Regions from separate parts of the Streptomyces sp. NPDC051018 genome, predicted to be linked through region 1. Evidence: riboswitches for the same ligand, from Rfam matches in the RefSeq annotation. Region 1 holds a riboswitch; each other region holds the start of a gene.
What was found. A riboswitch is a leader RNA that binds a small molecule or an ion and turns the genes downstream of it on or off. The one in region 1 is predicted to bind cyclic di-AMP.
Positions count from the first base shown of each region.

Region 1 (7,226 bases):
GGAGATCGCCAAGCAGCTCTTCATCTCCGTCAAGACGGTCGAGTCCCATGTGTCGGCGGTGCTGCGCAAGCTCCAGCTGTCGAACCGTCATGAGCTGACCAGGTGGGCCACGGCGCGTCGGCTGGTGTGACGGGGCGAATTGGCCGACGCTTCGGAGCGTCCGTCCGTTTCATCCCGTAAATGGCTGTATGTCATGTGTCGCACGTTTGGCATGTGCGGCGTGACCGCGGCCGCGGTGCGGGTACGCGCGTGACCGGGGCCGTGGTCGCGGTCGTCGCCGTGGCCCGGGCGCCGTGTCGGCCGCGCTGACCGTGCTCGCCGTGCTCGCCGTGCTCGCCGTGCCGACCATGGCCGGCACGGTGGTCGTGGTCGTGTCCGCGCGTGCGCGGCCCGTTCGCACGGGCCGGGCGGGACGGAGCCGGACAACCGTCCACGCGGTGTTCGTCTCCTGTCGTTCACCTACCGCCGATCACCTCTTGTCGTACGCAATGAATCTGACGGGGAGCACCTTCTTCGCGATCACGACGGCGCTGGCCGTGATCGCCGTGCTGCTTCCGCTGCCGCTGTGGAGCCGGGTCCGCGGCCCCGCGCCCGTACGGTGTGCGTACCGGCTGCTCATGGTGGTCTTCGCCCAGGCCACGGCCGTGCTGCTGGTCTTCGTCACGGTCAACGACTCCCATGGTCTGTACGACAGCTGGGAGGATCTTCTCGGTATGTCGAGCCATGTGGACCGGGCCGCCGACCTCGGGCCGGACGGAACCGGCGGCAGGCGCTTCTCCTCGCTGCCGCCGCTGCGCCAGGACTTCGAGAAGGTGACGGGCTCCGGAACCGGCGGTGAGATGCTCCGCACCCATCTGCGGGGCGGGATCTCGGGTGTGGAGGGCGAGGTCCAGATCTGGCTGCCGCCGCAGTACGGCGAACCCGCCCACCGGAACAGGACGTTCCCCGTCGTTGAACTGCTTCCGGGCTTCCCCGGCTCCTCGAAGAACTGGTTCACCAAGCTGAAGGCTCCCCAGCAGATCGAGCCGCTGATCGCGTCGGGCAGGGTCGCGCCGTTCATCCTGGTCGCGCCCTGCACGATGCTGCTGGGCGCGCGGGACCACGGGTACGCGAACATCCCGGGCAGGATCAACGCGGACAGCTGGCTCAGCGTCGACGTACGCAGGATGGTCGCCGACAACTTCCGGGTCTCCCTGGCCCCCGGAGGCTGGGCCATCGCGGGCTACTCCTCGGGCGGGCACGGCGCGGCCGAGCTGGCCCTCGCCCACCCCGACCGCTACTCCGCCGCCGTCAGCCTGTCCGGCTACAACGATCCGGCCGCGGAGCAGTCCTCGCTCACCGGGGACGATCCGGAGCTGCGCCGTGAGAACGACGTTCTGAACATTCTGCGGGCGGCGGCGGAACCGCCTCCCGTTTCCCTGCTGGCGGTGGGGCAGGGCGCGGACGGCTATCTGCCCGGTCTCGCGCTCAGGGCGGAGGCCGAGCCGCCGACGAGGGTGGATCTGCGGGCCGTCAAGGGCGGGCACTCGACCTGGGTGTGGAAGGCGCAGGTCCCGTATCTCTTCGAGTGGCTGACGCGGCGGATGGGCCTGGCGGACCGGGGCGGCGGGAGCGGGGCGCGGCGGACACCCGGGGGCGGCCCCGCCGATGTCCCGGGCGGCCTCCCGGACGCCGTTGCTCCGGGAAGGCCCACGGGCTCCGGGGCCTGGGCGCCGGTGGGGATCACGGGTTCCAGGGCCGATGTCCGGGGTGAGGGTCACGGGCTCCACGGCCGAGGTCCCGGCTGAGGGTCACCTGCCCTGAGAGGGGCGAAATGGGGAGGTTAGGCTCCGCCACATGGACGTACTCATCAATGTCTTCGTGGCCCTGCACATCATCGGCATCGCGGCCCTGCTGGGCGGCTTCCTCACCCAGATGAAGACGATGGGGCAGGGCACGGCCCGCTTCACCCCGGGCATGCTCCACGGCGCGCTGACGATGCTGGTCACGGGAGTGGCGCTGGTCGGGCTGAACCAGGCGGACGACCAGACGGTCAACAACGTCAAGATCGGCGTCAAGATGGCGGTGCTGGTGGTGATCCTGGGCCTGGTGTACGTCAAGCGGGACGAGGAAACGGTGGACAAGGCCCTGTTCGGCGCGGTCGGCGGCCTCACGATGGTGAACATCTTCATCGCGACCCTCTGGACCTGAGCCGCCCCGCCGCGGGCACGGCGAGGCGAGGGGCACGGACGTCCGCGGGCCTGCGCGGGCATACGCGGGTATCTACGGACGACGGTGTACGGGCGGATCCGACCGCGACCGGTCCCGGGCACGCGCCGGCGTCAGGCGGGGCGCACGCTGCTGTGGATCGGCATGGAGAAGATCGACTCCTCGCGGACCTTCGCGCCGGGTTTCGGCGCGTGGATCATCTTGCCGCCGCCCGTGTAGATACCGACATGGCTGGTGTCGTCGTAGAAGAAGACCAGGTCACCGGGGCGCAGATCCTTGGTCGCCACCCGGGTGCCGGTCTTCACCTGGTCCCAGGTGGTGCGCGGGAGGGTCACGCCCGCCGACTTCCAGGCCGCCTGTGTCAGCCCGGAGCAGTCGTACGAGCTGGGCCCGGCCGCGCCCCAGACGTACGGCTTGCCGAGCTGGGCGCGGGCGAAGGAGAGGACCTTGCCGGCCTTGGCGGTGGAGCTGCCGGAGCCCGGTCCCGGCCGTGACCCCTGGCCCGTACCCGAGCCGGATCCCGTACCGGAGCCGCTTCCCGTGCCGGAGCCCGTGCCGCTGCCGGGCTGCCCGCTCTGCTCGCGCTGCTTCTCCAGGCGCTTGCGCTCCTCCTGAGCCCGCTGCCGCTCCCGGGCCTCCTGCTCGGCCTTGGCCTCGGCCCGGCGGCGGGCCTCGGCCTCCTTCTCGCGCTCGATCGCCGCGAGCCGGGCCTTCTCCTCGGCCGTCAGCTTCGACAGCAGCGAGCGCGCCTCGGCCAGCTTCGCCTGCACCCGCTGCTTGCCGTTGCGCAGGGTCTCCTGCGACTCCGCGAGTGATTCCAGGCTCCGCGCGGCCCGCTCCCGCTGCTCGGCGGCCTCGGTCCGCTGGGTCTCGTAGTCGGCTATGACCTCGCGCTGACGGTCCGTCATCCGGTCCATCAAGTGGTTCTGGTCGAAGAACTGCTGCGGGCTGTCCGCGAACATCAGCGCGGCGGTCGGGCTGACCGCGCCCGTGCGGTACTGGGCCGCGGCGTAGGAGCCGAGTGTCCGGCGGGACTCGTTCAGTCTGTCCGCGCGCTTCGCCGTGTCGTCGAGCAGCCGGTCCACCTCGCGCCGCTTCTCGGCGGTCGCCTCCTTGGCCCTGTTGAACTCCTGGGTCGCGGTCCCCGCCTGCCGGTAGAGGTCGTCGACCTTCTTCTGCACCTCCTCGACGGAGGGCTTCGGCTCCGGCGCGTCCGGCGCGGCGGAGGCGTTCCCCGCCGACAGCAGACCGACGGACGCGAGTGCCGCGGAGGTGATACCGGCGGCCGTCAGGGGTTTCGAGGTGAGCGCGGTAAGACTGCGGGGCTTGCGATGCGACGCCAACGCCGGCATCTCCTTCTTCCGTTGACCGCCTACCGGGTTAGCTGTCGGGTTCGGGCGGAACGGAAGGTCGCCCTACGGACCAGTCATTTCAGGCCAGTCCGATTCACCCCGGTTGTGCATGGTGGGTCCCCGGTTTCGAACTTCCTTGGGGGAAGCCCGAATTCGACGTGGCCGCCCGCTTGGCGTGGATCGCCGTGGGGGTACGGGCCGCCTGATCGAGCACGCTAGCAACCGTGTGGCCGCGGTGAAGGCCGATGTTCGATATTCCCGATACTTTTCTGTGACCTTGGCGTCGAGGGTGCACGGGCGCGGGGACGCCCGGCCGATGACCGAAAGAGGTCGCCCGGCCACCCCGGGTGCGCGGGCGCGGGGGCTCCCGGAACCGTATCCGCGTGACGGCGGAGCCGCCCTCCGGGGACCCGGACGAGGACACGATCACCGCTGGTCACGGCCGTGGCGGTGGTGGTGGCAGCCGTGATGGCGGTCGTATCGCGGTGCCGGCCGCGGTATGCCCGTCGCGCCTCCCCGGAGCCGTCCCGCCCGGCACGCCTGCCCCGCCCGGAGGCGCCTCGCCCGGAGCCCGCCCGCCTTACCGGACCCGCGTCCCCCCGCCCGCCTCACCGGACCCGTCACCGGGGGCGGGGCCGTGCTCCACGAGGCCCGTGCCGGCGGCATGTCCGTATGCCCGTATCCGTACGGTCCCCGGGTGCGTACAGTACGCAACGACCGGGCCGTACCGGTGTGATCACCGTGTCCTGACGCCTCCCGGCGGCCCCGCGGCCGATGCGGCGGCGGGCTGTCAGTGCCGAGGCATAAACTCGGAGAGCGATGAGCAGCCTCTTTGACGAAGACTTCCTGGCGAACCTCCGGCGCACCCCGGAGGAGCCCCCGCCGCCGCCCGAGGACCACGAGGGTCCCGGGGGCCCGGCCCGGGAGGAGATTCCGGACGATCTCTTCCAGGGCGCGTTCGACGTACCCCCCGCCAGAGGCGCGTACCACCGCGACGGCGCGCCCCGGACGGTCGTGGACCCCGAAGCCCTGCTCGACGGGCTGAACGAACAGCAGCGCGCCGCCGTCGTGCACACCGGCTCCCCCCTGCTCATCGTCGCCGGGGCCGGATCCGGGAAGACCCGGGTGCTCACCCACCGGATCGCCCACCTCCTGGCGACCCGCAGCGTCCACCCCGGGCAGATACTGGCGATCACCTTCACCAACAAGGCCGCCGGTGAGATGAAGGAGCGCGTCGAGCAGCTCGTCGGCCCGCGCGCCAACGCGATGTGGGTCTCGACGTTCCACAGCGCCTGCGTCCGTATCCTGCGCCGCGAGTCCAAGAAGCTCGGCTTCACCTCGTCGTTCTCGATCTACGACGCGGCCGACTCCAAGCGGCTGATGGCCCTGGTCTGCCGTGATCTGGACCTGGATCCCAAGAAGTTCCCGCCCAAGTCCTTCAGCGCCCAGATCTCTAATCTGAAGAACGAGCTGATCGACGAGGAGAGTTACGCCGACCAGGCCGCCGGCTCCGGGGGCGGCTTCGAGAAGACGCTCGCCGAGGCGTACCGGATGTACCAGGCGCGGCTGCGTGAGGCCAACGCCCTGGACTTCGACGACATCATCATGACGACCGTCCATCTCCTCCAGGCGTTCCCGGACGTCGCCGAGCACTACCGGCGGCGCTTCCGTCATGTCCTCGTCGACGAGTACCAGGACACCAACCACGCCCAGTACACCCTCGTACGCGAACTGGTGGGCACCGGATACGAGGATCTGCCGCCCGCCGAGCTGTGTGTCGTCGGCGACGCCGACCAGTCGATCTACGCCTTCCGCGGGGCGACCATCCGGAACATCCTCCAGTTCGAGGAGGACTACCCCCAGGCGACGACCATCCTGCTGGAGCAGAACTACCGCTCCACACAGACGATCCTGTCCGCCGCCAACGCCGTCATCGAGCGCAATGAGAGCCGCCGCCCCAAGAACCTGTGGACCAACGCGGGCGCGGGCGCGCAGATCACCGGCTATGTCGCCGACACCGAGCACGACGAGGCCCAGTTCGTCGCCGACGAGATCGACCGGCTCACCGACGCGGGCGACGCGAAGGCGGGCGACGTGGCCGTCTTCTACCGTACGAACGCCCAGTCCCGTGTCTTCGAGGAGATCTTCATCCGCGTCGGCCTGCCCTACAAGGTCGTCGGCGGTGTCCGCTTCTACGAGCGCAAGGAGGTCCGGGACGTTCTCGCCTATCTGCGCGTCCTGGCCAACCCCGAGGACAACGTCCCGCTGCGCCGCATCCTCAATGTGCCCAAGCGCGGTATCGGCGACCGGGCGGAGGCGATGATCGACGCGCTCGCGCTGCGCGAGAAGATCACCTTCCCCCAGGCGCTGCGGCGCGTGGACGAGGCGTACGGCATGGCGGCCCGCTCCGCGAACGCGGTCAAGCGCTTCAACGTTCTGATGGAGGACCTGCGGACGATCACCGAGTCCGGCGCGGGACCCGCCGTGGTCCTGGAGGCCGTCCTGGAGCGCACCGGCTATCTCGCCGAACTCCAGGCGTCGACCGACCCGCAGGACGAGACCCGGATCGAGAACCTCCAGGAACTGGCCGCGGTGGCCCTGGAGTTCGAGCAGGCGCGGGGCGAGGAGGAGGGCACGGGCACCCTCGCCGAGTTCCTGGAGCAGGTCGCGCTCGTCGCAGACTCGGACCAGATCCCCGACGAGGACGAGGAAGGCTCCGGTGTCATCACCCTGATGACCCTGCACACCGCCAAGGGCCTCGAATTCCCGGTGGTGTTCCTGACCGGCATGGAGGACGGTGTCTTCCCGCACATGCGCGCCCTCGGCCAGACCAAGGAGCTGGAGGAGGAGCGCCGGCTCGCGTACGTCGGCATCACCCGCGCGCGTGAGCGGCTGTATCTGACGCGGTCCTCGATGCGGAGCGCCTGGGGCCAGCCCTCGTACAACCCGCCGTCCCGCTTTCTGGAGGAGATCCCGGGCCGGCATCTGGAGTGGAAGCGTACGGGCCCGATGGCCGCGCCCGCGGGCCCCACGGCCGGTATCGGCTCCCGGCTGCCGTCGATGCCGTCGTCGCGGCGCTCGGGGACGTCCGGCGCCGCCGGGTTCGCCACCCGGCGGGGGGCGTCCGACAAGCCGGTGATCTCCCTCGCGGTCGGCGACCGTGTGACGCACGACCAGTTCGGGCTCGGGACCGTGATCGAGGTCTCGGGAAGGGCGGAGACGGCGGAGGCGATGATCGACTTCGGTGGCGCCAAGCCGAAGCGGCTGCTGCTGCGGTACGCGCCGGTCGAGAAGCTGTAGGCGGCGGGCCGTTCGCCCGGAGCGCGGGCTGCTCCTTTTTGGGCCGCCCGCTGATCCACCGGCTCCGGGCCGTGCGAGGACCTACGGCTCGTTGCCGGGCGGAGGCCGATGGCGCGGGGCGGATGCGTACCGTCGGGTGCGGTCCAAGGGTTCGGTGGGTGCCCATGGCCGAGGGCGCAGCGCGGACGCGGTCCAGCGGCGAGGGCCGTGCGGTGGTGTTGTCGTCGCCGGGGTTTGTTGAGGTCGGCGGCCGGCCCCTCGGCCTGGGCCGACGGGGACCGCGGGCCTGGCCGGCGGGGGCGATACGGCGCTGGATCAGACCGGGCTGAGGCCGTGGCTCTGGAGCCAGGTCAGGGGGTTGATCGT
Region 1 covers NZ_JBITFN010000029.1:60,165-67,390, reverse strand. The annotation lists gene ACIBCM_RS32560 (LuxR C-terminal-related transcriptional regulator) at 1-130, shown strand, start outside; gene ACIBCM_RS32555 (alpha/beta hydrolase) at 294-1,787, shown strand; gene ACIBCM_RS32550 (hypothetical protein) at 1,837-2,190, shown strand; gene ACIBCM_RS32545 (NlpC/P60 family protein) at 2,322-3,560, opposite strand; cyclic di-AMP (ydaO/yuaA leader) riboswitch at 3,562-3,729, opposite strand; gene pcrA (DNA helicase PcrA) at 4,380-6,860, shown strand; gene ACIBCM_RS32535 (peptidoglycan DD-metalloendopeptidase family protein) at 7,176-7,226, opposite strand, start outside.

Region 2 (7,226 bases), on a different contig from region 1:
TACGAGCCGTCGACCCCGCATCCATCGCCGCGCCCGGCGGGCCGACCGCCGCCCCACGCGGCGGATTCACCCGGTCCCTGGGCGGCGGCGCACCCCGCGGTTCCCGCGTTCGACCCGCGGCCGCAGTTCACCGCGATGCCGGAACAGGCCCGCTGGCGTTACAAACCGCGCCGGGCCTCCCGGTTCTGGCACAACAAGGCGGTCCGGGCCGGGATCCTCATCGTGCTGCTCGCGCTGTCCGGACTCGTCATCCTCGCCCTCGTACGCGAGCAGACGGGCACGGAGGGCTTCCTCGTCGGCCTCGCGCTCGCAACCCTGCCCGTACCGCTGCTCGCCACCGTGTTCCGCTGGCTGGACCGGGTCGAACCGGGCCCCTGGCGCAATCTGGTGTTCGCGTTCGCCTGGGGCGCGTTCGCCGCGGCACTCGTCGCGATCATCGCGAACACGTTCGCGACCCGCTGGATAGCCACCACCACCGCCGACCCCACCAGCGCGGACGCTCTCGGGGCGACCGTGATCGCCCCCGTCGTGGAGGAGAGCGCGAAGGCCGCCGCGGTCCTGCTGATCTTCACCTTCCGGCGACGGGACTTCACCGGCCTCGTCGACGGAGTCGTGATCGCCGGTTTCACCGCGACCGGCTTCGCCTTCACCGAGAACATCCTCTATCTGGGCACCGCGTTCGACGAGGACCAGGAGACGGGCTCGTCGGGCTTCGCCTCGGTCACCGCGGCGACCTTCTTCGTACGGATCGTCATGTCCCCGTTCGCGCATCCGCTGTTCACGGTGCTGACCGGTCTGGGTTTCGGTCTCGCCGCCCTGGCGGCGCGGCGCGCGCGGGTGCGGCGGATCGCGCTGCCGCTCACCGGACTCGTGCTGGCGATCGGCATGCACGCGGTGTGGAACGGCTCGGCCTCGCTGCTCGGCCCCTGGGGCTTCTATGTGGTGTACGGGGTGTTCATGGTCCCCGTCTTCGGACTGCTCACCTGGCTGACGATCTGGTCCCGGCAGCGCGAACTGCGCACGATCTCCGCCCAGCTGCCCGCCTACGCGGCCGCCGGCTGGCTGTCACCCAACGAGCCGCCGGCCCTGTCGTCCATGAAGGCCCGCAGGACCGCGCGGGAGATCGCCCGGCGTACGCACGGACCGGGCGCGGCGCACGCGGTGGCGGAGTACCAGCGGTTCGCGACCTCGCTGGCGTTTCTGCGCCACCGGGCCGAGCGGGGTGCCGCGGACCCGGACTTCACCGAGCGGGAGCAGGAACTGCTGCACCACATGTGGCAGCGCAAGGGGATGGCGGGCCCGGCGCTGACCTACGCGGCCCGCGCGACGGGACGGGTGTGGGTGCCGCCCCCGCACCGCGACTACGAGGGGTTCAACCCGTACCGCATCTGAGCCGGTGTGCCCCCACGGCTCGTACGGGAGCGGCCGAGGGGGCGGAAGTGGGAGAGGGTACGGCACCGGCAGCCCTGGCATCGGGGGGTATGCGCCAGGGCTGCCGGAGTTCGGTGATCCGGGCCATCGAGGTGGTCCGGACGGTTGGGCACTCCGTACCGATCCGTTCGGTTCGGCGGTACGGGTCGCGCAGAAGTGGGTCCGTTACGCCGTCCCCTGCCTGGACCCGACGACAGTACAGGCACGAGGACGGACGCAGGCACGAGGACAGGGATGGGGACGAGCACGGGAAGGGACTCAGGTACGGCTCGCCCTGGACGTGTCTCCCGGTCACCGGGGCAGGGAGAGTTCCCGCCGGATCAGAGGGTGAGGCCCTTGCTCCGCAGCCAGGACGCCGGGTCGATCGTGCTCCCGCCGGGCGTCTTGACCTCGAGGTGCAGATGGGCGCCGGTCACATTGCCGGTCGCGCCGACGCGGCCAATCGTTTCGCCCGAGCCGACCTTCTGGCCCGCGCTCGCGTTGATGGACGACAGGTGCGCGTACATCACCTCCGTACCGTCGTTCAGCTCCAGCACGATGCGGTAGCCGTACGACCCGGACCAGCCCGCAGCCTTGATGGTGCCGCTGGTCACGGCCTTGACGGGGGTGCCCGTCGGGGCGGCGAAGTCGAGGCCGGTGTGCTGGCCCGAGGACCAGAGCGAGCCCGACTGGCCGAAGGAGGAGGTGATCGTGTACGAGGAGGTCGGCAGCGAGAAGCTCTTCGCGAGCTTGGCGAGACGCTCGGCCTCCGCCTTGGCCTTCGCCTCCGCCTCGGCCTTCTTCTTCTTGGCCTCCGCCTCGGCCCTGGCCTTGGCCTCCGCCTTCCTCGCCTCGGCGGCGGCCTTCTCGGCCGCGGCCCTCTCCTCCGCGGCCTTCTTCTCCGCGTCCGCCTGGGACTGCTGCTGCTCGGCCTGCTGAAGGATGCGGGAGCGCAGGGCCTCACCGGCGCCCTGGGCCTGGTCACTCGTCCCGGCGCCCTCGGTGGCCTCGGCAGCGCTGCCGCCGATGGTGCCCATCGCGGCGAGCGCGGTGCCGGCGTCACCGTCACCGCCACCGGAGTCCTCGGACGGCTTCAGGCCGTCGGGCAGGTTCTCCGCGAAGCCGTCGGGGAGGGAGATGGAGACCGCGGGCTTGTTCTGCGCGGTGGCGATACCACCCGCGCCGACCGCCGCGATCACCCCGACACCGAGCACCGTGGAGCTGCGGGCGATTCCGCCCCGCTGCTTCATGACACGGTGGCGGCCACGCACCGGACGGACTGAGTCCGCCGTGGGGTTCCACTCTCCGAAGGACCGTTCGGCCCCTTCTCGGCTGAAGACACCGGACCTGGCGGGTGCCTCCGGGGCAGGACTGTTGGACGCCACTGAGGCGTTCTCCTTTCCTTCCTTCTCGCCTACCGGGTTAGCTGACGGGTTCGGAGCAGGAAGGTCTCCTACGAGTTCCTCCGCAGGGTGCGAAGGCGCCCGATTCACCCCAAAAGGTGGTTCCCCGGTTCCCTTGCGGGATTCGGCGCACGCGCACGGCGCCGTCCTGACGACGGCTGGGACAACCGCGCTGCGTTATCGAACGTTAATAGACACGGGGACCGGATTCCAAGCCGTTCCGGTGGATCGCTCGTGACCGGGCGCCGGACCAACCGGGACACAAGCGACCGGAGTCGGGCGACTTGATGCCCACTCGGCCGACATCACATCGCTGATGGTTCATCACATGCCGAACAGAAGGCCGTACTTCACTACCCGCAGTACGGGGGCCGGGATGAGAACAGTTTCATCGAGGCGTTGCCCGCCCCTCATCACCGGAGACCGTCCGGCGCTCCCGGCTGTGGGACAACCGACACCGTTCTCCGGCGTGTCGGCTGCCGTTCACCCGCCCGGGTGAGGGCCAGCATCGCCATGTCGTCCGTGGCGCCGCCGCCCGTATGCCGGCGTACATCCTCGACCAGGGCGTCCAGCAGCTCCCCCGGGCCGGGAAAAATCCGGCCGGCCAGCCGGATGCCGGGCTCGTAGAAGACCCCGGCCGCGTTTCTTGCCTCGGAGAGCCCGTCCGTGTAGATCAGCAGGGTGGATCCCGCCGGCAGGGGATACTCCTCGGCCCGGTCCGGCCACTCCCCCAGCTCGCCCATGCCGAGCGGCAGCGCGGGCTCACGCGGCGCCAGCTCCTCCAGCAGACCGTCACCGTGCAGCATCAGCGGCTCGGGATGACCCCTGTTCACCAGGCGTACGGCGCCCCGCCCCCGTGGGATCTCCGCGAGTACGGCGGTGGCGAACCCCTCGAACGTGTCCAGGCTGCCCCGCCTCTTGGCCTCACGGACGAGCGCTCGTTCCAGTCGCTCGGCCACACCCTCCAGCGAACTCTCCTGCTCGGCCGCCTCCCTGAATGCGCCGATGATCACGGCCACCGTCTCAACGGCCCCCAGCCCCTTCCCCCGTACGTCCCCCACCACCAGCCGCACACCGTGCGGAGTGTCCTGCACGGCGTAGAGGTCGCCCCCGATGAAGGCGTCGGCGAGCGCGGCCTCGTACCGCGCGGCGATCTGGAGCCCGCCGATCTCCTCGGCGGGCGTGGGCAGCACGGCGCGCTGCGCGGCCTCGGCGATGACCCGCGCCGAGGCGAGCCGCTGCCCGCTGCGGCGCACGACCCGGTTGATCAGTAAGGCGAGCAGCGAGACGGTGACCACGGTGGTCAGCTCGGTGTATCCGGCGGACTGCGTGAGCGTCTTGTCGTACAGATGCAGCGACAGCTCCGCGAGGGACGCCGTGATCCCGGTCAGCAGGGTGTTGGTCCAGGAGAAGAAGGGGGCCGCGACCAGCGGGGCCGCGGCGAACAGCGGCACGCCGGTGAAGTTCTCCGGCGCCAGCAGGTCATGGGTCACCCCGCCGACGATCATCAGCACCGGCAGTACGCGGAGGAAGCGGCGGGCGCCGAATCCACTGCGCTGCTCCACGTCCGCCAAGGGTGCACTCCTCCCCGGTCCGCCCGCGCGGCAGCGGCCCGGTACCGCGCCCCCTCCAGGTTCGCCCCAACCGGGCCGGGGAGCGAGCCGCCATCGGCCGAATGGGGTACGGACACGACCTCCGGCCACCGGTTCCGATTCCGGTTCCGGTTCTGGACCGGGTCGATGTCTGGAACGGGCTACCGCTTGTAGCTCTGGCTCTGGCTCCGATTCCGGTTCCTGCTCCAGTTCCGGTTCGGGTTCCGTCAGGTGCTGACCGTCGGGCCGGGGCCTTGTCACACCGCACGAGCGGGGGTGCGCAACGCCGTCGTACAGGGTCATGGGCTCCGTGGATCGGCCATGCGCCGGGGGACGGACGACGAGTGTGACGTCGGCACACGTCGGCGGGGAGGGCAAGCCGTGGGACAACACGCCGATGGCCCGGCACTCCATCGAGTGCCGGGCCATCGGCTTTCAGTAGCGGGGACAGGATTTGAACCTGCGACCTCTGGGTTATGAGCCCAGCGAGCTACCGAGCTGCTCCACCCCGCGTCGGTGAACACAACCCTACGCCATCCGGAGCAAGATCCACTCCCATTTTCGACGCGGTGGCCCTCGAAAGCCGGAATCCGGCTCGGGGAGGCGGGGGTCAGTCGGTGAGATGGCGCTCCCCATAGACCGTCATGGCGTCCCGGACGAAGGCGGCCGTTCCCTCCCCGTACTTGTCGTAGTTGGCGCCGAAACGCTCGTCGGCGACGTACATCTCACCGAGCCCGATGAAATGTTCCCTGCTCAGCGCGCCGATGGCGCCCGTCGCCGCCTGCCACTCGTACATCCGGGCGGTGATCGCCTGCACCTCGTCGCTGTCGGCGGGCCTGCCGTCCTTCAGGGCCAGGGCGTAGTCCCTGGCGATCGCCTCGTGCTCCTCCCGGTGGTCGCGCCTCTGGCTCTCGTCGAGCGAACGCCACCAGCGGTCGCCCCGCTCGTACGCCTCCCGGCCCCAGCTCTCGGTCACCTCCCGCTCGTACCGCGAGTGGTCGAAGCCGTCGAGCACTTCCTCGGCCATGAGTTCCTCCCCCTTCTCGGTCTTGTGGAGAGTGGTCCGCACCGAGGCGATCTGCCGCCCGATGCGCTCGCGCTCCTGCTCCAGCAGCCGCAGATGGGCGCGGAGCGCGGCGGTGGTGTCGCGCTGCCCTTCGAGCACCTCGGCGATCGCGGACAGCCCGAGACCCAGCTCGCGCAGCAGCAGAATCCGCTGGAGGCGCACCAGCGCGTCCGGACCGTAGTAGCGATAGCCGTTACGGCCGACACGGCTGGGTTCCAGCAAGCCGATGTCGTCGTAGTGCCGCAGAGTCCGGCTCGTCGTGCCGGCTCGGCGGGCGATTTCCTGGATCGACCACTCCATGTCCTGAACGGTAGATCTTGACGTTACGTCAAGGTCAAGCGCCGGGACCGAGCGGGCGGAAGGGGTGGTCCGGGTCCTGGTGGGGGCAGACACGGGCGCGGTTCACAGGCCTGTCCGTACGTCGGCCACCGGCAGGCGGTTCGCGGGTGAACCCGCAGGTCAGCTCCTGCGTCGACCCGTGGATCAGGGGGATCGGTCCGCGGGTCAGGGCTCCAGGCGGGCCGCGCAGCCCCGGAGATAGCGTTCCTCCGGCAGGCTGAGCGTACGCTCCGCGGCACGGCGGTAGGCATCGCGTGCGCCCTGTGTGTCGCCGGACCGCTCCAGCAGATGCGCGCGGACCGAGTCGAGCCGGTGGTGGCCCGCGAGCCGGTCCTCCAGTCCGGCGACCTCGGCGAGCCCGGCCTCGGGCCCGCGTACCATCGCGACGGCCACGGCCCGCCCCAGCTCGGCCATCGGTTCCGGGGCCAGACGTACGAGCAGGTCGTACAGCGCGAGAATCTGCGGCCAGTCGGTGTCCTCGGGGCGCTCCGCCTCGTCGTGGAGGGCCGCGATCGCCGCCTGGAGCTGATACGGCCCGGCGGGTCCCTGCCCGAGGGCCTTCTCCACCAGGGCGATGCCCTCCTCGATGGCCTTGTGGTCCCAGCGGGTGCGGTCCTGTTCGTCGAGCGGGATCAGCTCGCCCTGTGCCCCGGAGCGGGCGGCACTGCGCGCCTCCGTGAGCAGCATCAGCGCCAGCAGCCCGGTGACCGAACCCTCGCGCGGCAGCAGCCGCCGCACCGCACGGGTCAGCCGGATCGCCTCCCGGGCCAGGTCGGAGCGGTGCAGCGCGGTGCCCGATGTGGCCGTATAGCCCTCGTTGAAGATCAGATAGAGGATCTGGAGCACGGCGGCCAGCCGCTGATCACGGTCCTCGGGCCGCGGCGGCTGAAACGGCACTCCCCTGACCTTCTGCTTGGCCCGGCTGATCCGCTGGGCCATCGTCGCCTCCGGCACCAGGTGCGCACGGGCGATCTCGGCGGTGGTCAGCCCGCCGACCACGCGCAGCGTCAGCGCGATCTGCGCGGCGGGGCTGAGATCGGGGTGGCAGCAGAGAAAGAGCAGCGTGAGGGTGTCGTCCTCGGACGGTGCACGGCTCTCACCGGGCGGCGGCGCGGTGAACGCGTCACGCGGGGCGAGGCTCGCGGCGGTCTCCTCGCGCCGCCGCCGCGCCTCCTCACCGCGCAGCAGATCCGTCAGTCTGCGCGAGGCGACCCTGATCAGCCAGCCGCGCGGATTGTCGGGGATTCCGCTGGCGGGCCACTGTTCGGCGGCGGCGAGCAGTGCCTCCTGTACGGAGTCCTCGGCGAGGCCGAAGTGCCCGTAACGCCGCACCAGCGCACCGAGGACCTGCGGCGCGTGGTGGCGCAGCAGGTCCTCGATCGTGGTCGTGCGGTTCATTCAGACGTGGGTACCACA
Region 2 covers NZ_JBITFN010000030.1:52,685-59,910, reverse strand. The annotation lists gene ACIBCM_RS32930 (PrsW family intramembrane metalloprotease) at 136-1,392, shown strand; gene ACIBCM_RS32925 (M23 family metallopeptidase) at 1,752-2,795, opposite strand; cyclic di-AMP (ydaO/yuaA leader) riboswitch at 2,807-2,953, opposite strand; gene ACIBCM_RS32920 (PP2C family protein-serine/threonine phosphatase) at 3,227-4,387, opposite strand; tRNA gene ACIBCM_RS32915 (tRNA-Met) at 4,845-4,918, opposite strand; gene ACIBCM_RS32910 (MerR family transcriptional regulator) at 5,016-5,771, opposite strand; gene ACIBCM_RS32905 (RNA polymerase sigma factor) at 5,976-7,208, opposite strand.
Region 2: it holds a riboswitch for cyclic di-AMP, as region 1 does, so the genes downstream of both, ACIBCM_RS32925 (M23 family metallopeptidase) here and ACIBCM_RS32545 (NlpC/P60 family protein) in region 1, are expected to answer to the same signal.

Region 3 (7,226 bases), on a different contig from region 1:
TCATCTTGTTGTTCGCGGGCAGCACCTCGGCGGCGAACCGCCGGATCCCTCTCTCACGCGCGACGGCAGCGATGTGTTCGAGCATCGCGGAGGCGATCCCGCGCCCCTGGTGGGCGTCCTGGACGAGGAAGGCGACCTCCGCCTCGTCGGCGGGCTCGCTCGCCGGACGCCCGCGCTCGTCGATCCGTTCGTAGCGGACGGTCGCGATGAACTCCCCGCCGGCCATGGCCGCGAGTCCCACCCGGTCCACATAGTCGTGATGGGTGAAACGGTGCACGTCCTTGGGGGACAGATGCGGGTAGGGAGCGAAGAAGCGGTAGTACTTCGACTCGTCCGAGACCTTCTCGTAGAAGCTGACCAGACGGTCGGCGTCGTCGGCGGTGATGGGCCTGATACGCGCGGTGGCGCCGTCGCGCAGCACCACGTCCGCTTCCCAGTGGTCGGGGTAGGCGTGATCGGACTCCGTCGGCATGGCAGAAAGCGTACGGCGCCCTCCCCCCTCGTGGAGGGCTCTCCGGGATGGTCACCGGGCGCTGCGGCAATGTCACAGGTCGCGGCCGGTCTCCGGGCACGGCAATCTGGGAGCGCCGACGGGTCCCACCTCGGGAAACCCGCCGGTACGGGCTTCGCGGCCCACCGTGAGAGACTGGTCTAGACAACCAATGATGACTTGAAGGGCAACACCATGGCTGAGCGCCGCGTCAACGTCGGCTGGGCCGAGGGCCTTCACGCCCGCCCCGCCTCCATCTTCGTCCGTGCCGCCACGGCGTCCGGTGTTCCCGTGACGATCGCCAAGTCCGACGGCACTCCGGTGAACGCGGCCTCGATGCTCGCCGTCCTCGGCCTGGGCGCGCAGGGCGGCGAGGAGATCGTGCTGGCCTCCGAAGCGGACGGCGCGGACATCGCCCTGGACCGGCTGGCCAAGCTGGTGGCCGAGGGACTGGAAGAGCTGCCGGAGACGGTCTGAGGGCGCTGCGCGGAGACCTCACAGGCACCGCGCGCCGCGTCCACATCCATCCACGTCCACGGATAGACCGCACAGAACACGCCGTACGGAGCATCCGGGCAACCGGGAGTCCGGAACGGCCGTCCGGCTCGTCGGCCCACCGCCCCCACAAACAGCACACAGGCGCCGTCCCGCACCCCGGGACCGGCGCCTCTCGCCGTATCAGTCGCCATCAGGGGGATTCCCGTCGCGCCGCCCCGGCAGGATGACGCGCCACCACCGCGCGAAATCGCTTCCGTGGTCCGGCCCGGCGACACGGGGTACGGCCCGACCACGCGGGTAACGGACCGGATGGCACGGAAACTGCCCTGGTGGCACGGACACGGCCCGGGACGCCGGGAAAGGCCAGGCACCCCGGGGAACAGCACCACGGAAAACATCCGGCACGACCGACGCCGAAGGCCCCGGCGTCACAAACGCCGGGGCCCGGTGACGGTGATCGCCGCGCGGACGGTGTCCGCCCGGGTCAGATCTTCACGCCGTGCGAGCGCAGATAGGCGATGGGGCTGATGTCCGACCCGTACTCGGCGTCGGTACGGACCTCGAAGTGCAGGTGCGGCCCGGTGGAGTTGCCGGTCGACCCCGCGAGCCCGATCCGCTCCCCCGGCATGACCTGCCGGCCGACCGAGACGCTGATGGACGACAGATGGCCGTACTGGGTGTACGAGCCGTCGCGCATCTTGATCACGACGTTGTAGCCGTACGCACCGCCCCAGCCCGCCTCGACGACGGTTCCGGCGCCCACGGACACCACGGAGGTACCGGCGGGGGCGCGGAAGTCGACGCCCGTGTGGGTGCCGGAGGACCACAGCGAACTGTTGGCCTGGTAGGCCGTGGAGACATGCGAGCCGGCGACGGGCAGCCGGTAGGTGTTGAGGAGCTTGCGCTCGGCCTCGCGGGCGGCGCGCTCCTTGGCCTCACGGGCGGCCTTCGCGCGGGCCTCGGCCTGGGCCAGCGCCCTGGCGGTGGCCTCGTCGGCCGCCTTGCGCTGGACGACGGCCTGGTCGGCGACCGTGTCGGCCATCCGCTCGGAACCCAGGGCCTCGATGACGCCGGTGTCCTCGGCGCTGAGGCCGGGCTCGGCGGGCTTGGCTTCGGAGTCCGAGTCGGCGGCGAACGCCGGTGCGGCGAGGGTTCCGATGACACCGGTGGTGGCGAGGGTCGCGACTCCGGCGATGCCGGCGCTCTTGCGAGACATCCGGCTCGGGCCGCGGTGTTTCCCGGCGGGGCGGGTGAACGCCATGAAGGGGCTTGTCCTTTCCTTCCCTCTCGCCTACCGGGTTAGCTGACGGGTTCGGAGCAGGAAGGTCTCCTACGGGCTCCTCCGCACGGATGCGAAGGGGTCCGATTCACCCCTGTGGGGATTGCCCCTCCGGGCGCGTACCGCGGCAGGAGGGAGGGTCCCCGGCTCCCCCGGCTCGCGCCTGACGGGGATTCGGCGATGACTGTCCGTGCCGCGGGTGCGGCGTACTCCCGACGAACAGCCGGGACGACGCTAGGCCGGAGAGCTGTCGATCACCAAACAGACGGCCGATTTTGTTGCTTACACCACAGGACGCGTCACCCGACTTCCCAACAATCCGGACATTCAGCGGGTCCGGGAACGAGCCAAGGGGAGAGCCCCGGTGTCCCGTGACACCGGGGCTCCCCCGTGCCCGCGGAGTGCGGGTGGGCTCAATCAGCCCGTGACGACCGTCACTTCGCCGATACCCAGCTCCTTCACCGGCTCGGCGATCTCCGAGGCGTCACCGACGAGCACGGTCACGAGCCGGTCCTCCGGGAACGCGCTGACCGCCGCGGCCGTCGCCTCCACCGTGCCGGTCTGGGCGAGGCGTACGTACAACTGCGCCTGGAAGTCGTCCGGAAGGTGCTGCTCCACCTGGTCGGCGAGGGTTCCGGCGACGGAGGCCGCCATCTCGTACCGCAGCGGGGCGACGCCCACCAGGTTCTGCACGGCGACATCGCGCTCGGCGTCGGTCAGGCCCTCGGCCGCGAGCGTCCGCAGCACCTGCCAGAGGTCCTTCAGCGCCGGACCGGTGTTCGGTGTGTCCACCGAACCGCTGATGCCGAGCATCGCGGCCCCCGACCCGTCGGGAGCGGAGCACAGGACCTGGCCGAAGGCCCGTACGCCGTAGGTGTAGCCCTTCTCCTCGCGCAGCACCCGGTCCAGCCGGGAGGTGAGGGTGCCGCCCAGGCAGTAGGTACCGAGGACCTGGGCGGGCCAGACGCGGTCGTGGCGGTCCGGGCCGATCCTGCCGATCAGCAGCTGGGTCTGCACCGCACCCGGACGGTCCACGATGACCACCCGTCCGGTGTCGTCCGCGGTGATCACCGGTGCCGTACGGCGCTCGGCGGTGTCACCGGTCCAGTCGCCGAGGGTCTCGGCGAGCACCGCGTCGAGGTCGACCCCGGTGAGGTCGCCGACGATGACCGCGGTGGCGGTGGACGGACGGACGTGCGCCTCGAAGAACGCCCGCACGGCCGCGGAGTCGATCCGGGCCACGGTCTCCTCCGTCCCCTGACGGGGACGGGACATCCGCAGCGAGGACGGGAACAGCTGGCGGTACAGCTCCTTGGCGGCGCGGCGGCCCGGGTTGGCCGTCTCGTGCGGAATCTCGTCCAGCCGGTTGCGTACGAGCCGCTCGACCTCGGCGTCGGCGAAGGCGGGCGCGCGCAGTGCCTCCGAGAGCAGCCCGAGCGCCTTGGGCAGCCGGGAGACGGGAACTTCCAGGGAGACCCGCACGCCCGGGTGGTCGGCGTGGGCGTCGAGCGTGGCGCCGCAGCGCTCCAACTCGGCGGCGAACTCCTCGGCGGAGCGCTTGTCGGTGCCCTCGGACAGGGCGCGCGCCATGATCGTGGCGACGCCGTCCAGGCCCTCGGGCTCGGCGCCCAGCGGGGCGTCGAGGGAGATCTCGACCGCGACGACCTGCTGGCCGGGGCGGTGACAGCGCAGCACGGTCAGGCCGTTGTCCAGCGTGCCGCGCTCGGGGGCGGGAAACGCCCAGGGCATGGGCTCGCCCGCCGTGGGCCGGGGGTGGAAGTCCATCGTGGTCAACGGCTCAGCGGCGTCGGTCACCGGTCCGCCCCCTCTTCTGCGTCGCTCGCGTCGTCCTGATCGGTCTGCTCGGCCGGGCCGGCGACCGGTTCGTACACCAGCACCGCCCTGTTGTCGGGGCGCAGCCTGGCCCGAGCGACCGACCGCACCTCGTCGGCGGTGACGTCGAGCACCCGCTCCACCGCGGTCAGCGCGAGCTGCGGGTCGCCGAACAGCACCGCGTACCGGCACAGTTCGTCGGCGCGGCCGGCCACGGTGCCGAGCCGGTCCAGCCACTCCCGCTCCAACTGGGCCTGGGCCCGCTCCATCTCCTCGGGAGTCGGCCCCTCCTCGGCGAACCGGGCCAGCTCCTCGTCGACGGCGGCCTCGATCTGCGGGACCTCGACCCCGCCGGACGTCTTCACGTCCAGCCAGCCGAGCGACGGCGCCCCGGCCAGCCGCAGCAGCCCGAATCCGGCGGCGACGGCCGTCTGGTCACGGCGTACCAGGCGGTTGTGCAGCCGTGAGGACTCCCCGCCGCCGAGCACGGTCAGCGCCAGGTCGACGGCGTCGCACTCGCGCGTTCCGTCGTGCGGCAGGCGGTAGGCGGCCATCAGCGCGCGCGCCGGGACCTGCTCCTCGACGACCTCCCGCAGTTCCCTGCCGATGTTCTCGGGGAGGGAGCCGTCGCGCGGGGGCTGTTTGCCGTCGTGGGAGGGAATGGAGCCGAAGTACTTCTCGATCCAGGCGAGCGTCCGCTCGGGATCGATGTCGCCGACGACCGACAGCACGGCGTTGTTCGGCGCGTAGTAGGTACGGAAGAAGGCGCGGGCGTCCTCCAGGGTGGCCGCGTCCAGGTCCGCCATGGAGCCGATGGGCGTGTGGTGGTAGGGGTGGCCCTCCGGATAGGCGAGCGCGGTGAGCTTCTCGAAGGCCGTGCCGTACGGAACGTTGTCGTACCGCTGGCGGCGCTCGTTCTTGACGACGTCCCGCTGGTTCTCCATCGACTCCTCGTCGAGGGCGGCGAGGAGGGAGCCCATCCGGTCGGCCTCCAGCCAGAGCGCCAGCTCCAGCTCGTGCGTCGGCATCGTCTCGAAGTAGTTGGTGCGCTCGAAGCTGGTGGTGCCGTTGAGCGAACCGCCGGCGCCCTGCACCAGCTCGAAGTGACCGTTGCCCTTGACCTGTTTCGAGCCCTGGAACATCAGATGCTCGAAGAGGTGAGCCAGTCCTGTACGGCCCTTGACCTCATGACGTGAGCCCACGTCGTACCAGAGGCAGACCGCGGCCACCGGGGTCAGGTGGTCCTCGGAGAGCACCACGCGCAAGCCGTTGGCCAGGCGGTGCTCCGTCGCTGTCAGGCCGCCCGAACCGGCCTGCGCTGTGGCCGTGTGACCCATGGGCATGTACGTCCCTTCGATCGCGATGCTGTCGGTTGTCTTCCCAGCACTGTCACTGTATGCAAGCGCGCTGACAGCTGGCGAAGTTCCCGTTTCGCGGCCGGCGAAGTTCCGGGAGCACGGCCGGGGGTTTCGGGGTGGCGGGGGGCGTGTTCACGGGTCGCGGTCCGTGTTGTCAGTGGGACGGGCCACAATGGTCGGCGTCAGTTCCCGATCCGGTACGTGAGGAGCAGCAGCCGCGATGGCCCGCCGCAGCACGAAAACCCCGCCGCCTGGGGGTCGCCCCGACCGAGGGTCAGGGGGAGATTTCGAGGAGCGGATCCTCGACATCGACGTCGTCGACGAGATGCAGGGCTCCTTCCTCGAATACGCCTACTCGGTGATCTACTCGCGTGCCCTCCCGGACGCCCGCGACGGCATGAAGCCGGTGCAGCGCCGGATCGTGTACCAGATGAACGAGATGGGGCTGCGCCCCGAGCGCGGCTATGTGAAGTGCGCGCGTGTCGTCGGTGACGTCATGGGCAAGCTGCACCCCCACGGCGACCAGTCGATCTACGACGCGCTGGTGCGCATGGCCCAGCCGTTCTCGATGCGGCTCCCGCTGATCGACGGCCATGGGAACTTCGGCTCGCTGGGCAATGACGACCCGCCCGCCGCCATGCGGTACACCGAGTGCCGGATGGCCGACGCGACCTCGCTGATGACGGAGTCCATCGACGAGGACACGGTCGATTTCGCACCGAACTACGACGGGCAGGAGCAGGAGCCCGTAGCCCTGCCCGCCGCATATCCGAATCTGCTGGTCAACGGCTCGTCCGGGATCGCCGTCGGCATGGCGACGAATATGCCGCCGCACAATCTGGGCGAGGTCATCGCCGCCGCCCGCCATCTGATCAGGCACCCGGGCGCCGATCTGGACACCCTGATGCGGTATGTGCCGGGTCCCGATCTGCCGACCGGCGGCCGGATCGTGGGTCTGACGGGCATCAGGGACGCGTACGAGACGGGCCGGGGCACCTTCAGGATCCGCGCGACGGCGACCGTGGAGGACGTCACCCCGCGCCGCAAAGGGCTGGTCGTGACCGAACTGCCCTTCACGGTGGGCCCGGAGAAGGTGATCGCCAAGATCAAGGATCTCGTCGGCTCGAAGAGGCTCCAGGGAATCGCGGACGTCAAGGACCTCACCGACCGGGCCCACGGCCTGCGCCTGGTCATCGAGGTCAAGAACGGCTTCGTCCCGGAGGCCGTCCTGGAGCAGCTCTACAAGCTGACGCCGATGGAGGAGTCCTTCGGTATCAACAATGTGGCGCTGGTGGACGGCCAGCCCCTCACCCTGGGGCTCAAGGAGCTGCTGGAGGTCTACCTCGACCACCGCTTCGAGGTGGTGCGCCGGCGCAGTGAGTTCCGGCGGGGCAGGAAGCGCGACCGGCTGCACCTGGTGGAGGGCCTGCTCGTCGCCCTGGTCGACATCGACGAGGTCATCCGGCTGATCAGGTCGAGCGAGAACTCCGCGCAGGCGAAGGAGCGGCTGATCGAGCGCTTCTCCCTCTCCGACATCCAGACGCAGTACATCCTGGATACCCCGCTGCGGCGGCTGACCAGGTTCGACCGGATCGAGCTGGAGAGCGAGCGGGACCGGCTGACCGCGGAGATCGCGGAGCTGACCCGGATCCTGGAGTCGGACGCCGAGCTGCGGAAGCTGGTCTCGGGCGAGCTGGCGGCGGTGGCGAAGAAGTTCACCACCGAGCGGCGGACCGTCCTGCTGGAATCTGCGGCCGCGCCGGTCGCG
Region 3 covers NZ_JBITFN010000020.1:104,977-112,202, reverse strand. The annotation lists gene ACIBCM_RS28345 (GNAT family N-acetyltransferase) at 1-472, opposite strand, end outside; gene ACIBCM_RS28340 (HPr family phosphocarrier protein) at 686-967, shown strand; gene ACIBCM_RS28335 (M23 family metallopeptidase) at 1,473-2,249, opposite strand; cyclic di-AMP (ydaO/yuaA leader) riboswitch at 2,262-2,457, opposite strand; gene ACIBCM_RS28330 (M16 family metallopeptidase) at 2,685-4,082, opposite strand; gene ACIBCM_RS28325 (M16 family metallopeptidase) at 4,079-5,437, opposite strand; gene ACIBCM_RS28320 (DNA topoisomerase (ATP-hydrolyzing) subunit A) at 5,679-7,226, shown strand, end outside.
Region 3: it holds a riboswitch for cyclic di-AMP, as region 1 does, so the genes downstream of both, ACIBCM_RS28335 (M23 family metallopeptidase) here and ACIBCM_RS32545 (NlpC/P60 family protein) in region 1, are expected to answer to the same signal.

Region 4 (7,226 bases), on a different contig from region 1:
CGGAGGCGCCGGGCGGTCCGTCGGCGCAGACCGCGCCCCCGCCGCAGCCGCCGCCCGCCCGGTGCTCCGGCAGCGTCGTCGTACCCGCGCCCTCCACCTCGAAGCCCGCGTCCGCGATCATGTCCAGATCCGTCTGGGCCGCCTGGCCCTCACTCGTCAGATAGTCCCCGAGGAAGATCGAGTTGACGAGGTGCAGCGCGAGCGGCTGGAGCGAGCGCAGCTGGACCTCGCGACCGCCCGCGAGCCGGACCTCCACATCCGGGCAGACGAACCGCACCATCGCGAGGATCCGCAGACAGCGCTGGGGGGTGAGGTTCCACTCCTTCGCCAGCGGCGTTCCCTCGATGGGGATCAGAAAGTTCACCGGAACCGAGTCGGGGTCCAGCTCGCGCAGCGAGAAGACCACGTCGACCAGGTCCTCGTCCTTCTCGCCCATGCCCGCGATCAGTCCGGAGCAGGCCGACAGTCCCGCCGCCTGCGCCTGGTGCACCGTGTCCACCCGGTCGGCGTAGGTGTGGGTGGTGGTGATGTCCCCGTACGTCCCCTCGGACGTATTGAGATTGTGGTTGTACGCGTCCGCGCCCGCTTCCCGCAGCCGCTCCGCCTGCCCCTGGGAGAGCAGACCGAGACAGGCGCACACCTCGACGCCCTCGTTCTGCTCCTTGATCGCCTCGATGGTCCGGGAGACCCGGTCGACGTCCCGGTCCGTGGGTCCGCGTCCGCTCGCCACCAGACAGACGCGCTTGGCGCCGCCCGCGACCCCCGCGGCCGCCACCCGCGATGCCTCTTCGGGCCCCAGCCAGGTGTACTTGAGGATCTCCGCCTTGGAGCCGAGCCGCTGGGAGCAGTAGGAGCAGTCCTCCGGGCAGAGCCCCGACTTCAGATTGACCAGATAGTTGAGTTTCACCCGGCGGCCGAACCACTGGCGGCGTACCCTGCCGGCCGCCGCCACCACATCGAGCAGGTCGTCGTCGGAGGTCGCCAGTACGGCGAGCGCCTCTTCACGGGTCGGCAGCTCGCGCCGCAGCCCCTTCTCCACCAGCGTGCTCAGAAGGTCCATGGCGCCGATCCTGGCGTACGGCACTCGTCCTGGGAAAGTCGGAACCTCACAAGAGAGCCTCGGCGAAGTGTGTGTATGACCACACCCGTTCCCGGTGCGCCCCCGGTTAGTGTCTGTGGGCTGCCTACAAAAGGCCCCGACGAAAGGGCCGTACGAGGACCGGACCACGATGACCCAGGATCCCTTCGCATGGCTCCACGAGGAGTCCGGTCGCCGTGAGCGCGCCGGACTGGTGCGTACGCTCCGCCCGCGCCCCGCCGAGGCGGATCTGCTGGACCTCGCGGGCAACGACTACCTCGGTCTGAGCCGCCACCCGGAGATCACCGGGGCAGCGGCCCGGGCGGCCCGGTGCTGGGGCGCGGGGGCCACCGGCTCCCGGCTGGTCACGGGCAGCACCGAACTCCACGCCGAACTGGAACGCGAACTCGCCGTCTTCACCGGCTTCGAGGCCGCGCTCGTCCTGTCGTCCGGATACGCGGCCAATCTCGCCGTGATGACCGCGCTGTCCGCGCGGGGCTCGCTGATCGTCTCGGACGCGGCCAACCACGCCTCGATCGTCGACGGCTGCCGGCTCTCCCGCGCCGAGACCGTGATCGCCCCGCACGCCGACCTCGACGCCGTGCGGGGGACCCTCGCCGCGCACCCCGGACGGCGGGCGCTCGCCGTCACCGACTCGGTGTTCTCGGTCGACGGCGACGCCGCGCCGCTGCCCCGCCTCGCGGAGATCTGCCGCCGGGCGGGGGCCGCGCTGGTCGTGGACGACGCGCACGGCTTCGGTGTCCTCGGCGACGGCGGACGCGGCGCCCTGAGCGCCGCCGGGCTCGCGGGCGCCCCCGGGACGGTCGCGATGCTCACCCTCTCCAAGTCCCTCGGCAGCCAGGGCGGCGCGGTCCTCGGACCGGCCCCGGTCATCGACCATCTGGTCAACGCCGCCCGGACGTTCATCTTCGACACGGGTCTCGCCCCCGCCGCCGCGGGCGCCGCTCTGGCCGCGCTGCGCCTGCTGGGCCGGGAACCCGAACGGGCGGCCCGTGTGCGCACGGTGGCCGCGACCCTGCACACCCTGCTGACATCGCGGGGGCTGACGGCCGTACGCCCGGACGCCGCCGTGGTCTCCGTCAGGGCGCCGTCGCCCGAGGCCGCCGTGCGCTGGGCCGCCGACTGCCGGTCACAGGGACTGGCAGTCGGCTGCTTCCGTCCGCCGTCGGTGCCGGACGGGGTCTCACGGCTCCGGCTGACGGCCCGCGCCGATGTGACCGACCGTCAGGCCCGGTGGGCGGTCGCGACCGTGGTGCGGACGGCTCCGCCCGGGGCCTTCACCGGGGCTCTCAGCGGGGCCGCGCCGGTCAGCTGACGCTCCCCGCGCCGACCGCGATCACAAAGCGGTCCCAGGCCCGCGGCGAGAAGCGCAGCGGCCGCCGGGACACCTTCTTGGAGTCCCGTACGGCCAGGGTGTCGTCGGGGAGCCTGGCCGCCTCGACGCAGTTGTTCATGCCGGTGCTGCGGCTGCTGCGCCGCCACATTAAGACGCTGTCGTGGTTCACGGGGGCGCCGTACGGGTGAGGGGCGGACACCGGGCCCGGTGTTGCGGGAGAGACGTGCGCCGGGGCGGCGGCTGCGGAGTCGGCGGATACACGGGCGAGTGCGGGGTCGATGTGCGCGAGGCGATCGGACATGGAGCCTCCCTAAGCGTCATCCATGAGCGTGGCGATGAGATCCAGGGAATCCACCGCGGACAGGGCACGCGCCTGCATGGTCGTGAAGGCGGCGCTGTACACCTCACGGTCTTCTGCCCGCTCCAGATGGAGGCTACTCGTCAAGTGGTCAAGAACGACCACATCCAGATCAGAAGTGTTCGGAAAGGAGAAGATAACGAAAGAGCTGGCGAGTCCGACATAAGCGCCGACGGAGAACGGCAGCACCTGGAGCCGTACATGCGGAAGCCGGGCCGAGCGGACCAGCTCCCTCAGCTGCTCCCGCATCACCCGCGGCCCCCCGACCTGCCGTCGCAGCGCCGCCTCGTCGAGGACGACCCGGAGCTTCAGCGGATCCCTCGCGCGCAGCACCGCCTGCCGGGTGATCCGCACCTCCGCCAGCGATTCGACGGTCGCCTCCGGCAGATCCTCCAGCGTCGCCCGGGTCACCGCCCGCGCGTACGCCGGGGTCTGGAGCAGCCCCGGCACCACCGAGGTCTCCAGCGTGCGCACCGAGCACGCCTGGGCCTCCAGGGAGATGAAGTCGCGGTACTCGGGCGGCAGCAGCCCCCGGTACGCGTACCACCAGGGCGTGCCCGAGCCGCCTGCCGCGCCCGCGAGTGTCTCCAGCAGCGTCCGCAGACGGGGGTCGTCGACCTCGTACACATCGAGGAGCAGCCGGACATCGGTGGCCTTGACACCGCTGGCGCCGGTCTCGATCCGGCTCACCTTCGACTGGTGCCAGCCGGCCAGCGCCCCGGCGCTGCGGCTGGTCAGCCCCGCCGCATGGCGCAGCTTGCGGAGTTCTTCGCCCAGTTTGCGGCGGCGCACCGCGGGGCCGTGCTGCATCGGGGATTCCTTCCGCTCGGTTGATCCACGGTCCGGCGCCGGCCTTACGGCCGGTCGCGCCGGACCGTCGGACAGAGTTGTGAGTGTGGGTCCAAACGCGGTTTCGCGCGGCAGAGTTCACCGCTTTGGGCGACAGATATATGCATATCTTGGTGGATCACCACTCGCGGCGGCGCGATGAGTGGCAGTCTGGCGCGAAGCGCAATCCGTGGCCGCCCAGCGCACTCCATCCGCTACGAAGTCGGAGCACGGCCGCGGTGGGAAAGGGACAGCGTCGCCATGGCAGATCAACAGGAAGCATCCATCACTCTGCCGAGCGATCCCGCTTCGGTGTCGGTGGCACGGAGGTATGTCACCGACGTCGTATCCGAGTGGGGTCTGCCCGCCGGCAGCGAGACCGTCGACACGGTCCGGCTGATCGTCTCGGAGCTCACCACCAATGCGGTCCAGCACACCTTCGGCCAGTCGCCCACCTTCACGGTGGATCTGACGCTGGAGCGGGACGAGGAGCTGCGCATCGGGGTGACGGACAGTCACCCGCGCTGGCCCCAGCGGCTGCCCGCGGCGGTACGGCAGGACAACGGGCGGGGGATGGTCATCATCCGCAGCCTCACCGCGCAGTCGGGCGGACGGCTCTCGGTCACCCCCACCCCCGAGGGCGGCAAGACCGTCTGGATCGCCCTGCCGTGGACCGCGGCCGTACGGAACTGATCACCCGGCCGGGTGGTCCGGCTGTCGGCTGGGCGCAGGGAGCAGCGCGGCGCGCATCCCGGGGCCGGGTTCCCGCCGCGCGGCCGAAGGGGCGGGCGGCGCAGTGCGCCGAGCCCCCGGGACGCCGTGTGTCCCGGGCCCGGGGAGGCCGGGGCACCTGCCGGGAGCCCTTTCGAAAACGGCGCGTTCACGCCGGTACGCCGGCCACCGGGGACACCCGGCGACCGGCTTACGGCTGCTGACGGCAGACGGTCAGCGCACCCGTCCGTACCAGACGCTCTTGCTCCAGATCTTGTCCAGCTTCACCCACGACCCCGTCTTGGGGGAGTGCCAGATCTTTCCCTTTCCGGCGTAGATGCCCACGTGGTAGACCCTCTTGCCCGAGTGGAAGAAGACCAGATCCCCCACCTGCCGGCTGGATGCCGAGACCTTGCGGGTCGAGTTGTACTGCTGCTGGGCGGTCCGTGGCAGCTTCTTGCCCGCCTTCTTGTACGAGTAGAGCGTGAGGCCCGAGCAGTCGAAGCGCGAGGGGCCCACGGCGCCGTACTTGTACGGGGCCCCCTTCTTCGACGCCGCGATCTTGAGCGCCTTCCCCGCGTGTGCCGTGGCCGCTTGTGCCTCGGACGTGCCGCCCGGCACGAGCAGGGAGCCGCCGAGCGCGGCGAGGGTCAGGGCCGAAACGGCGCCCGCCCGGCTGATCAGAAACGGGACGTTCATCTGCGCACTCATGCGCAACCCTTCGTCAGCCGCCTGTGAAGGATGACCTGTCGGGTTCGGGCGGACGAAGGTGCCCGGCCGCGCTGGCGCGGCTTCACCCCGAGGAACGGATCCGGACGGTTCCGGCTGTCCCGTAATGCTCGGGTCCTCCACTCCTGCCGAAGCACTCCTGTCGACCAGTCGTCCGGAACAGCGGCAGGACTCGGCGTCCGTCCGGACCGCCCCGCCGAGGTGACGGGGGCTTGTCGTCCCAGGGATCTTGACCTACGGCGAGGCGGAATTCCGAGCCAAAACGGCGATATGTGAGTTTCAACACGAATGGGCTGTTCGGGTGGACGTGCCGTCTACAGGCATCGGAACTCGACGGCCGAGGAGGCCCGTACCAGCGAAGGAGCAAGGCGCTCCGCTTGCTTGCCGGTTGGCATGCGCAACTCGACCGTAGCCGCTCGCCGGGAAGCGACTACATCAATTGGGGGACCATTACTGGTACTCAACCAGCGGTTGACAGTTGCCACCGATTCCGCCGACGGGCGGGATCCGATGGAAGTGCCGTCCGGAATGCTCCCTTTTGGCGTATTCGCCGTCGAGAATCCTCAACGCCCCGCCGTGCGTGGCCGCGTGGACCTCGCTCTCGCCCCGGCGGTGTGGGGGCTCCCGTGCGTCCGCGGCGCGGTCGCACGGCCGGCGAGTGGCTGTGCGGGGGAAATCCATGGTCAGGGCATGTTCTGTCGTGACGGGCGCGGCCGCCCGGGGTGGAGCAATACGGCGTCCCGGCCGATTGATCACAACTGCGTCACTACCGGAAAGTACGTCCCGCCGGAGGGGAATCGGCACCACTACGGTCGGGCCTTCGGCAATCATCCTTTGGGGGGATACGTGAGCTGGGGTCAGCAGCCGCATGGGCAACCGACGGGGCAGTGGGGGCAGCGGCAGGCAGGGGGCCCGGCGCCCGGGAAGCGGCCGGGATGGGCGCGCAAGCGTGTGATCGTCCCCGCGGGCGCCTTCCTCTTCCTCATCGGTATCGGCATCGGCGCGGCGGGGAACGGCGGTACCCAGAAGGCGGGCGACGCCGGGGCCGCGCCGACCGCCACCGCGACCGCCACGGTCACCGCGCCGGCCGCGGCGGGGGCCAAAGCGCCGCCCGGACCCACGGTCACCAGGACGGTCACGGCGAAGCCCGTCGGCGACACCGCGAAGAAGCCGGAGAGAAAGCCCCTGCCCAACTTCATCGGCATGGGCCTCCAGGCGGCCCAGGACTCGGCCCAGGAGACGGGCTTCTACCTGATGACCTCGCACGACAGCACGGGTGAGGGGCGCAACCAGGTCTGGGACCGCAACTGGAAGGTGTGCAGCCAGGATCCGAAGGCGGGCAGCGTCGTGTCGGTCGACACCGAGCTGAACTTCGGCACGGTGAAGCTCGAGGAAACCTGCCCCTGACGTCCTGGGGCGGCTCCGAGCCGCTGAATCGGCCGTCTGTCCCATGGGCTGTCGTGAACCGACCGGCGAGTGAGCCGGGGAGCGGCCTGCGGGTGTCCGGTGACGCGAGCCCGTGCGGAGCCGGACGAACGGATCGACCGCGTCGTACGGGGGTTCCGTGCGAGGGGCGACGAGGGCACCCGTACAGCGGAGCCGTACACGGGCGGAGGCCCGACACCCGCCGACGGCCGCACGGCCGTCGGCGGGTGTCGGGCCTGTCCTTTGGGCTCAGCCGACCGGGGCCGGGGTGGTGTTCCGGAGCACCCCGGCGCTCTCGGGAGCCCTCCGGCGGCCCCCCAGAAGCACGGCGGCGAGTCCCAGAGCCGACCACAGGACGAGTGTGAGCAGTGCGCCGTCCGCGCCGTGCCCGTCGAAGAACGCCACCGAGCGCAGCAGTTGCGTGCCCGCGCCGGGCGGCAGCCACTGGCCGATCGTGCCCGCGGGCTCGGGCAGCAGCTCCGGTGCGCTCCCGGCTCCGGAGAACGGGTTGCCGAGAAGGACGAACAGCACACTCCCCAGCGCGATTCCGGGGCGGCCCAGCAGCGCCCCCAGCCCGGCGGCGCTCGCACCCGCCGCGAGGACGGTGAGTGCCACCACCCCGGCCTCGCCCCACCAGGGGCCGTTGAGGACACCGAGCCAGCTGTCGGCGACGGCGGCCGTGGTGATACCGAGGAGCGCCGCGGCGCCCACCAGGGCCGTCGCCCCACGGGCACCCCGCA
Region 4 covers NZ_JBITFN010000015.1:94,155-101,380, reverse strand. The annotation lists gene bioB (biotin synthase BioB) at 1-1,060, opposite strand, end outside; gene ACIBCM_RS24460 (8-amino-7-oxononanoate synthase) at 1,230-2,414, shown strand; gene ACIBCM_RS24455 (DUF397 domain-containing protein) at 2,407-2,583, opposite strand; gene ACIBCM_RS24450 (helix-turn-helix domain-containing protein) at 2,746-3,603, opposite strand; gene ACIBCM_RS24445 (ATP-binding protein) at 3,883-4,314, shown strand; gene ACIBCM_RS24440 (C40 family peptidase) at 4,567-5,043, opposite strand; cyclic di-AMP (ydaO/yuaA leader) riboswitch at 5,047-5,207, opposite strand; gene ACIBCM_RS24435 (PASTA domain-containing protein) at 6,013-6,468, shown strand; gene ACIBCM_RS24430 (ABC transporter permease) at 6,736-7,226, opposite strand, start outside.
Region 4: it holds a riboswitch for cyclic di-AMP, as region 1 does, so the genes downstream of both, ACIBCM_RS24440 (C40 family peptidase) here and ACIBCM_RS32545 (NlpC/P60 family protein) in region 1, are expected to answer to the same signal.